Regions from separate parts of the Methylobacterium sp. NFXW15 genome, predicted to be linked through region 2. Evidence: riboswitches for the same ligand, from Rfam matches in the RefSeq annotation. Region 2 holds a riboswitch; each other region holds the start of a gene.
What was found. A riboswitch is a leader RNA that binds a small molecule or an ion and turns the genes downstream of it on or off. The one in region 2 is predicted to bind cobalamin.
Positions count from the first base shown of each region.

Region 1: linked by a shared signal. The riboswitch ahead of J4O73_RS04620 (CbtB domain-containing protein) and the one ahead of J4O73_RS01315 (TonB-dependent receptor) in region 2 are both predicted to bind cobalamin.
Region 3: linked by a shared signal. The riboswitch ahead of J4O73_RS10410 (TonB-dependent receptor) and the one ahead of J4O73_RS01315 (TonB-dependent receptor) in region 2 are both predicted to bind cobalamin.

Region 1 is NZ_JAGEKG010000002.1:70,654-73,926, forward strand. Features, by position in the region: gene cobW (cobalamin biosynthesis protein CobW) at 1-136, opposite strand, end outside; gene J4O73_RS04610 (DUF1636 family protein) at 133-510, opposite strand; gene J4O73_RS04615 (CbtA family protein) at 503-1,231, opposite strand; gene J4O73_RS04620 (CbtB domain-containing protein) at 1,248-1,424, opposite strand; cobalamin riboswitch at 1,458-1,646, opposite strand; gene J4O73_RS04625 (glycoside hydrolase family 44 protein) at 1,686-3,273, opposite strand, start outside.
Region 2 is NZ_JAGEKG010000001.1:279,511-282,783, forward strand. Features, by position in the region: gene J4O73_RS01315 (TonB-dependent receptor) at 1-1,595, opposite strand, end outside; cobalamin riboswitch at 1,704-1,899, opposite strand; gene J4O73_RS01320 (DUF1624 domain-containing protein) at 2,501-3,273, opposite strand, start outside.
Region 3 is NZ_JAGEKG010000004.1:79,090-82,362, forward strand. Features, by position in the region: gene J4O73_RS10405 (RluA family pseudouridine synthase) at 69-1,379, opposite strand; cobalamin riboswitch at 1,492-1,691, shown strand; gene J4O73_RS10410 (TonB-dependent receptor) at 1,924-3,273, shown strand, end outside.

The DNA.
Region 1 (3,273 bases), on a different contig from region 2:
CATCACCGAACTCGTTGACGAGGATGGCGAGCTTACGGCCCTTCGCATTCTCCACGACGTGGCGGACGAGGGTCGTCTTCCCGGCTCCCAGGAAGCCGGTGACGATCGTGCAGGGAATCTTCGCGACGATGGTCATTCGGCGGCCTCGGGGCGCGGGGGAAACGGAGGGATGCGGGCGATAACGCCTGAACGGAATTCCTTGGGGCGCTCGCGCCAGGGCACGATGCCGTCCGGCGTTCCGGCATAGGCGCCGATGCCCGCCAGGATCGTCTCGGCCGCCTCGACCGGGTCGAGATCCCCGTAGACGTAGGTCCAGCGTCCGGGAGAGGCGACGGCCACGGTGCAGGGCCGCTTGCACACCGACAGGCATTCCACCGGCTCGACGCGCAGGGCGCCTGCACGCTGCACCAGTTCGGCATGGAGACGTGCCCCGGCGCGGGGCGCCTCCGGGTCGTCACCCTCCCGTCGGCAGGTGGTGCAGACGTAGAGGATCGTTTCCGCCTCAGACATGGCGGGCGCCCTTCGCGGGGCCGAAGCTCTGCCACGCCCAGCCGAAGCCGAGGCCGATCATGGCCCAGAATACCGCGCTGATCGCCAGCGACCGGGCGGCGAATTGCGCGGCCAGAACTGCCGGGAGTTCGGACGTTCCCGCCGGAGGCTGCGGCGCGCCGACGACATGCGGCGCGACGATCAACACGAGGCCGCCGAGGATGCCGATGAGCGAGCGGCGGACGCCGATCAGGTAGAGCCCCATCGCGGTGCCGACCGCCGTCATGGCCCACCAGACCTGCCGCGCGAGGATCGGTGCCGCCTCCTGTCCCGGCAGTTCCGGCGGCAGACCAAGGGCCGGGGCGAGGGCGACGCTGGCGAACCCGGCCAGCGCGAAGGCGAGCCCGGTCTGCAAGGTCGGCTCGCGGCCGAGCGCGATCAGCACCGCGCCGAGGAGCAGCGCGTAGCCGACGCCGCCGACGAGGGTCGCGAGCCCGGTGAAGGCCATGCGCTGGAAGCCGGGTGCGGGTTGCCATTCGGGCGCGGCATCGGGTGCCGCGTGGTCATGCCCCGAATGGGCGAGAATAATGGGCAGTGCCTGCGCCGCACGGGTGGGCTCCCGCATCTCGTACCGTTCCGCCTCGACGATGAGGGGAGAGGTCAACGCGAGTTGGAGCCCCGTGGCGACGATAGCCGCGAGGAAGCCGGCGGCCAGTGCCGCCGACAGAAGCCTGAGGATCATCCCTGGCGCGTGGGCGTCAGTGGCAGGGGAAGTTCTGGGCGTGCCGGAAGTCGTGCGCCGCGTTGTGGAACGCGATGGCCGGCGAGAAGCCCGCCATGAACACGAGGCCGAGGCCGAGGAAGGCCGCCATGGCGACTGCGAGCAGGCGCTCGTTCGAGCGGATCGCGACGGGGGCGAGGGTCGTGGTCGTCATCAGGGCTCTCCTGCCGCCCCACCGGCGGCACGTTGAACGTCGAGGATGACGGCAGGTCTCCTGGCTCGCGGCTAGGGCGCGCCCGCCGCCTTCCCGGATCGCTCCGGTGGCTGCTGGCAGGCGCTCGCCGCTTACAGTTGCGGGGGCAGCCGCGGGTTCGGGCACACCCTCACCGCGTTCCCTTTTCACCCCTTGCGGGGCACCGTCATCCCTCCTGTGTATCTGGCTTCCGCCCTTGGCACAACGGCAAGCAGAACCGTTTTAGACCGGCGTCAGCACGCAATGCCGGGCGGAACGGGAGGGCAGGGTCACGCGCAGCGGGCCTGAGAGGGTCGTCGGCGGGTCCGTCTCGGCCATGTCGCGATGCGCGGCATCGAAGCCGTAGCGCATGAGCCGGGCGGCCTTGAACGGCCGGTCGAAGACGATGTCGGCGGCCTCGTCCTGCGACCCGCGGTTGATGAGGACGAGATGAAGGCGCTCGCCTTCCACGCCCGCCCGGACCGTGAGGATGTCGGGGCGTGAGACATCGACGGGAAGGCCCGAATCGGGAAAGCGGCCGCCCTTGCCGTCGTAGTTCCGGTAGAGCCGGAAGGCGGTGCCGAGCCAGCCTGCGAGGGAGCCCCAATGGGCGGTGAGCCGCATGTCGGCTCTCGCGAAGCGGGCCAACGCGTCGGCCAGGGCGAGGCCCGAGGCGAGTTGGCCCGCTCCTCCGTAATTGTACTCGGTGATGGCGATGCCCGTGCCGGGGAAGTTCCCTCGAACGATGCGCTCCAGGCTCGGCAGGAGCGGCAGGGACAGGCCGCCCTCCATCGCCACCGGCAGGGCTTGTGTCACCCAGCTCGCCTCGCGAAAGCCTGGCTCGGTCAGGGAGCGCGGCGCGTCGAGGAGCGAGGCGGCGAGCGCCGGATCCTCGCTGCGGAACAGAGTGCCCCGGTCGCTGAACGGGTACCAATGGACGTCGAGGACATCGAGCAAGCGTCGCCCGTCGCGCTCGGAGGCCTGCCGGAAGGCGTCGAGATAGGCGGCGAGAAAGCTGCCATGGTGTTTGAAGGCGTCCCAATCGGGCGCGTTCTGGAGGCTCACCATGCCGGTGACGCCCCAACTCGCCGGGCCGATCACCCAGGCGCCGGGGTCGATGGCCTTGATCACCCGCGCCGCCTTCAGCGCCCTCGCGATCAGGTCGGCGATCCGCACCGGAGCCCGCACAATGCGTGGGTGCTGGGTCGCCCACAGGCCGGGCTCGTTGTCGAGGATGTAGCCCCGGATGCCGGTTTCGGATCCGGCGGGGCCGAACCGGTCGATGAGGGTGGCGAGGCAATGCGGGATGTCCGCGACCCGCGGATCGACGGGGGCGGAGGCCGGGCGCCGTCCCTCCCAGGACACCGGCACGAACCGCGCCGACGGTGCGGCCTGGTCCGGCCCGACGGGGCCGTTCTTGTCCGCCGCGACGAAGCCCGCGAGCGGCAGGGTCACGATACTGCTGGCGCCCATGGACAGGGATGAGCCGTGCATCGCCGCGATCACCGCCGCCGGACGGTTGCGCTCGACCTGCGGCAGGCCGACGGACTCGCTCAGGAAGTCGCCGTTCGCCTGCTGCCAGTCCTTGCCGGCGTTGCAGGCATTGTTGGTCCAGTTGTAGCTCGTGGCGAAATTGCCGCCGAACCGGCGCAGGCTCACACCGGCCGCCCGGTCGAGTTCCGCCGAGGGCGGGCCGCCGTCGAGGGTGCCGATCTCGCCCGATCCGTAGATCAGCGGGCTGACAGGGAAGGGCGGGGCGCCGTTCCGAACACGGATGCTCGCAACCTCGCCCGCGCCCGTGGCGCTGGCCCAGATCGTCGCCCCGGCGCCG
Region 2 (3,273 bases):
CCGGCGATGGACCGATTACGGATGCCGATCTCGTAGCCCGTCGAGGGCACGAGGAACGGTGAGCGGGTGGTGTTGAACAGGGAGCTTGTGGGATCGACGGTGGCGGTCACGCCGCGCACGTCGTTCGAGTGGAAGCCGCCGCCGTAGTTCACGTAAAGCTCGGTGTCGAACCAGGGTCCGAGCACGAGGCCGAGCTTCGGGTTGACGATGGCGTCCCGCGCCTTGCCGGAGTTGGCCGGTGTGTCCGAGACGACGCTGGCGTAGTAACCATCGGCCCGGAAGCCGAGGCTGGTGCGCAGCCAGTCGGTCCAACGCACCCGGTTGTCGAAGTAGAACGCCCCGCTCGTCTCCAGCACCCGGTCATCGAGGATACCGGAGCGGTATTGCCGGTTGGTCGTATTGAACAGACCAACGCGGATCGAATCTGTGCGGGTCTGGACGCCGATCTCGTTCTCCATCGGCAGGCCGAACAGGTCGCCCTGGAAGATGTGCAGGGCCTCGCCGCCGCCGATGATGCGCTGGTCGAGCTGGTGGAACTGGTCGCCGTTTACCGGGTCGTTCAGGAAATAGGTGAAGTCGTTGAACAGGTTGAGCTGCGAGCGGATCACGTAGGCCGAGGCCCGTGTCACGCCAGTGTCGTCCGTCGCGCTGAATCGTCCCGACAGGGAGAAGCGTGACGTGTCGCCTCCATCGGTCGGATTGATCGTACCGAAGCGACTGATCAGCCCGGAGACGATCGCGCGTTCTGGGACTTGGTTGGTGGCGGTCCAGCGGGCGGCATAGGCCATGCCGGTGACGGAGAACCCGTCGAGCGCCGTGCCTTGGCTATAGCGGGCGACCGTGCTGATCTTGCGAAGTGCGTCCGGGACAACCCAAGGCCCGTCGTAGAGCTGTGCATCCGCCGCCAGGAGCAGGTTGCCCTCGGCGAGCGGGGCCGAGACGATGTTGAGGGCGCGCTTATAGCCGAACGAGCCGATGGAGGTGAGCGCGAGGTTCTTCGGAGTGCTGTCGAGGTAATCGATCCGCACCGAGCCGGCGGAGGCGAAGTCGCCGTCCCGGACGAAGTACGGCCCTTTGTGGAATTCCACAGCGCCGACGAGTTCGGGGATCAGGAAGTTGATGTCGGCGTAGCCCTGCCCGTGGGCGTGGGTGCGCATGTTGAGCGGCATGCCGTCGAGGAAGAGGGCGATGTCGGTGCCGTGGTCGAGGTTGAAGCCACGCAGGAAGAACTGATTGGCTTTGCCCTCGCCGGAATGCTGAGTGACGATCAGGCCCGGCACGGCTTCCAGCACCTCGCCGGGGCGGGTCACCGGCCGGTTGTTGACCTGAGCTCCCGTCAGGATCCCGGCGCTGGCGGAATCGACCGTGAGCAGGGAGCCGCCGATCCCGGTGACGCCGCCGACGTAGCCGGCGCTGGCCGAAGGACCGGCCTGCGTCTTGATGACCGCAGCATCAGTGGTGACGGAGATCTCCTCCAGCGTCGTCTCGGAGGTGGCCGCAGCCCCGGCGGCTCTATCTTGGGCATGGGCGACGCTCGTCAGAGCGAGGCTACAACTCGACAGCGCCAGCAGGGCGCGAAGGGAACGACGGGACACATGGGCCTCGAGGGCGACAGTGGCACGTCACCGCGAATGACGTCGCTTCGTTGGGCATGAGCCCAGCGCTTCGACACCCGTCAGGACACCCCGCCCGACGCGTTTCGCGTGTGACCACGACTGACGGCAGGTCTCCTGGCTCGCGGGTCGCCGCCCTTGCACCGTCTTCCCGGATGAGGATCATCCAGTGACGCGGTGGTGCTGGGCTCGCCGCTTACAGTTGCGGGGGCAGCCGCGGCTTCGGGTTGCCCCTCACCGCGTTCCCTTTTGATCCCCGAGGGGAACCGTCAAGCAGAGCCTAGCATCCCGGCTCCGCAGACCGTCAAGGCGCGAAGTCAGATTTACGTTTGACCACGGGTCTTCATCCCACGGGTGTGTCCCAGCGGCGACTGCGACCCGTCCCTTCGCGGCCAACAACGAGCGCTTGCCTGATCGTCGTAGATGGATGGTTTCTCGCCTGCTCGGTTTCCGGCGGAGATGCGCAAAGGCTGCCAGGACCGACATGCTGGAGGATGTCGCGATCCGCGTCCTCGCTTTGCGTGGTTCATTGGTTCTGGTCTGTCGCCCGCTGTTGCATTAGCAGCACCTGCCAGGGAGGGCGGGATGCTGACGGAGTCCATTATCGGGATGACACGGCGGCGTTGGCAGGGTCAGCGGCCGTTTGAAGGTCACACCAAGGAAAGCCTCCTGCGGAAGCTCCAAAGCCCGGCGGTACGCGACGCAGTCAAGGAACAGTTGCGTCAAGAGCTTGCGCTTCGCGAGCGGAACCCAATCTCCAGCTAGTCCGCCCTGCTCTGCGGTGCTCTCCGGCCTCCGTATCCGACACCGAGGCTGAAACATAATGGTCGAGCATCCCAATAGGGTCGCAAGCAGACCGTCGCGCAGCCGAGCTGATGGGTCTGACCCTAAAGGTACTTGAGCCAAGCGATGTCGCGTCGCGACGCCTTGAGGCGCGAGAACCAGGCCGTCGGGGCGTAGAGGGGCGGGATCAGCGCCGCGTACCAGACCACGACCCACACGTAGTTATCGACGCCGAACACGGTGCCCTGCGTCGGGCCCCAGAGCGCGAACGCGCCGTGGTAGAGCAGCCGCAGAACCGTCAGGTGAAACACGTAGAAGAAGAGCGGCGCGCCGCCGAAGACCGCCAGCAATGCAACGATCAGGCAGTCGCCCATCCACTCCAGCGCGACGAGCAACAGCGCTCCGATTCCGAGCGTCAGGAGCAGGAACAGCAGCGAGGGCGGATATTTCGTCAGCGCGAAAAAGCTCATCGCGGTCCGCAAACCACTCTCGTCGACGACGAACCAGGGCTTGTCCCCATAGCCGTTTGCCAGACGCAGCACCGCGAAGGCGACCAGCATCGCCCCGCCGATGGCAAAAAAACGGCGCTCGCGCGTACCTGTGGCGACGCCGGGCAGGAACCATGGACCGATGGCGTAGCCGAGCGCGATGACCCCGATCCAGGGAAGCACCGGGTAGGTCGTCTTGGCCACCAGACCGAATGGGAGCGCGATGACGTCGCGCTGGTGCAGCATGGCCCAGATAGCGAAGAAGGGATCATCGGGCCGGAGGTGGATCGGGTCGAGGAGGTTGTGCCCGCAAACGAGCAGCATCCCGATGGCGAGGAGAAGCGACCGCGGCAGGCCGATCAGCGCGGCCAGGACGATCATGCACACGC
Region 3 (3,273 bases), on a different contig from region 2:
ACGCAGCATATGAGGCGGTCGGCGCCGTTGCCAAGGCATCGGCGCCGGTGTGGGCTCTCACGACCCGCTCAATCTTCGGGTGCATCCACCACGGGATCGTAGCGGCTCGCATCGAAGCCGAGCAGATTCCAGCTCTGTGCCATGTGTTGCGGCAAAGGCGCGCTCACATCCACGGGCTTGCCCGTACGCGGATGGGGAATCACGATCCGCCGGGCCAGGAGATGCAGACGGTTCTGAATGCCGCCGGGCAACTCCCAGTTCTCCACCGAGAAGTATTTCGGGTCGCCGACGATCGGGTGGCCGATATGCGCCGCGTGGGCACGCAACTGGTGCGTCCGGCCGGTGACCGGCTTGAACGACAACCAGGACAGCTTCTGCGCCGCCTGATCGACCATGGCGTAATAGGTCAGCGCGTGGCTCGCGCCCTCCTCGCCGTGCTTGGCGATGCGCATCCGTGCGTCGGCATCGGTCGGCTCGTCCTTGGCGAGGTAGGTCGAAACGCGGCCCTGGCGCACGCGCGGCACCCCCGCGCACAGCGCCCAGTAGATCTTGCGGGCGGCGCGCGAACGGAAGCTCTTGGCGAGCGTCGAGGCGGCGAGGCGCGTCTTCGCGATGATGAGGCAGCCCGCCGTATCCTTGTCGAGCCGATGCACGAGGCGCGGCTTCTGCCCATCCGGCCCGATCATCGACTCGAGCAGGCCGTCGACATGGCGCACGGTGCCCGAGCCGCCCTGGACGGCGAGGCCGAACGGCTTGTTGAGAATCATCATCTCCGCATCCTCGTAGAGAATGAGGCTGCGGATGAAGGCTGCGTCGTCGGATTCGCGGGCGGGATTGCGGGGGCGCTCGCTCGGCTGGTCGAGGCGGAGCGGCGGCACGCGCACGCTCATCCCCGGCTCCAACCGGTCATTCGGCTTGGCGCGCTTGCCATCCACGCGCAACTCGCCCTTGCGGACGATGCTTTGCACCCGCGTAAAGGGCAGCTGCGGGAAGCGGGCGGTCAGGAAGCGATCGATGCGCATTCCCGCCTCGTCGGCCTCGACCGTCAGCGTCTGGACGCCGGAAGCCAGCGTCGCCGAGGCTTCAGCGCGCTGCTCGCGGCGCGTCGGTCCAGGGGCGGGCGCGACGGCCTCCGGCTTGGCGGGCTTGCGCGGAGGCGCCTTCTCGCGCGGCTCGGGCGCGGCGGCGGGGATCCACGGGGCGCGCTCGCCCGCATCGTCTCCCCGCGCCCGTGCGGCGCGTTCGGCGGCGTCCTTGGCGCTGGTGCGCGGGCCCGTGCGGGCGCGATCCGCGCCAAAGGGGGGCTTGCGGCCGGGCCGTCCGTCGGGGCGGCCATTGCCGCCGGAGGGGCCGCCGCGGCGGGGAGGTCGTGTGGTCATGATCTTCCTGGAATGCCCGCCGCATAGCATCGCGGGAGCCACCCGGCAAAGTCTTCACCTTGGATGGTAGCCGATAAGCGCCGAGCCCGCGTTGACGCGTGGCGATCCCGTGGCCTAGCTTAGCCGTGACGGTTCCCTGCAAAGGGATCAAAAGGGAACGCGGTGGGGAGCTCGCTCCGAAGCCGCGGCTGCCCCCGCAACTGTAAGCGGCGAGCCCAGCACCACCGCGTCACTGGATGCCTGTCATCCGGGAAGACGGTGCGAGGGCGATGACCCGCGAGCCAGGAGACCTGCCGTCAGCCGTGGTCACACGCGAAACGCGCTGGGCGGGGTGCCCCGGCGGGTGTCGAGGCACTGCCCCATGGGCGTGCCGAGGCCTCGTTCGCGGTGACGTGCCACAGCAAGCGCGCCCGCAACCGCCATGTTCCCCTCTCGTCCGTTCGACCCGTTCGCAGGAACTCGTCCGCGCGGCTCTGGACATGTAATGTTGTTACATTGCAATGGGAGCGAGGCCGGTCTTCGCCGCGCCGGAGTCCGCCGTCTGATGTCCGCTTCTCATCCTTTGAGCCGCAAGCGCCTGTTCGCGGCGCTCAGCCATGCTCCCCTCATCTTCGCCGCGCCGCCCGCCTCGGCGCAGGAGGTCGTCACCCTCGAACAATTGTCGGTCGAAGGGGAAGGCGGGGTCAGCCTCACCCGTGCCGCGCCGGTCGGTCTCAACCTGCGCACGCCCGATCGCACGGCGAGCCGCATTGGCCTGACCCCGCTGGAGACGCCCGCCAGCATCGACATCGTGTCGGGGGAGGCTGCGCGCCTGCGCGGCCAGACCTCCATCGCCGAGGCGGTGACGCAGGACGCCACCGGCATCACCACGATCGCCGATCCCGGCAACGGCAACGGGGCGTTCACCAGCCGCGGCTTCGCGGGGCCGAACTCGATCCAGCAACTCTATGACGGCACGCGCTTCTACGTTGGCGCGGGAACCGTGACGTTCCCGTTCGACACGTGGAACGTCGAGCGGATCGAGGTGCTGCGCGGCCCGTCCTCCGTGCTCTACGGCGACGGGGCAATCGGCGGCATCATCAACGTGGTGCCCAAAAAGCCGGTCTTCGTTCCCATCAATACCGCCCGCGCCGTGGTGGGTTCCGACGGGTTGGCCCGGCTCGCTTTCGATTCGGGCGGTGGCATCGCGCAGGCCGAATATGGCGACACGTTCGCCTACCGCCTCAATGTCAGCGGCAACCGGGCCGATGGCTGGTTGCGGCCAGAGGGAGATTTCCGCAATCTCGCCGTCTCGGCAGCCCTGCTGTTCCAGCCGAGCCCCGATCTCGCGATCACCCTCTCGCACGATCTCGGCTACCAGGAGCCCGCGCGCTACTGGGGCACGCCCCTCGTCGAAGGGCGTATCCCTGACCTGATCCGCTTCAACAACTACAATGTGCGAGACGCGAAGATCACCTGGGCCGACAACTGGACTCAGCTGAAGGCCGAATGGTCGCCGAGCGCCGATATCACCATCCGCAATACGGCCTACCGTCTGACCTCGCGTCGGCATTGGCTCGACGTCGAGCAATACGCGTTCAACCGCGGCACAGGGTTGGTCGACCGCAGCAACTACCTCGAAATCTACCACAATCAGGAGCAGGTCGGTAATCGGCTCGACGCGACCTTCCGGAGCGATGTACTCGGCCTGCCGAATGTCTTCGCAGCGGGCTTCGATGTAAACCACATCGATTTCCTGCACACGAACAACTTCTACTTCGACCAGACCACCAGCGTGCCGCTTACCGGCTATGATCCCGGCCTGTTCCCGCAAAATGGACGAGCTCGCCCGGCCTACGCGACGCAGACGAGCCAAGCCTCGGTCTTCGCCGAGGATCGTCTGATCATCACGGAC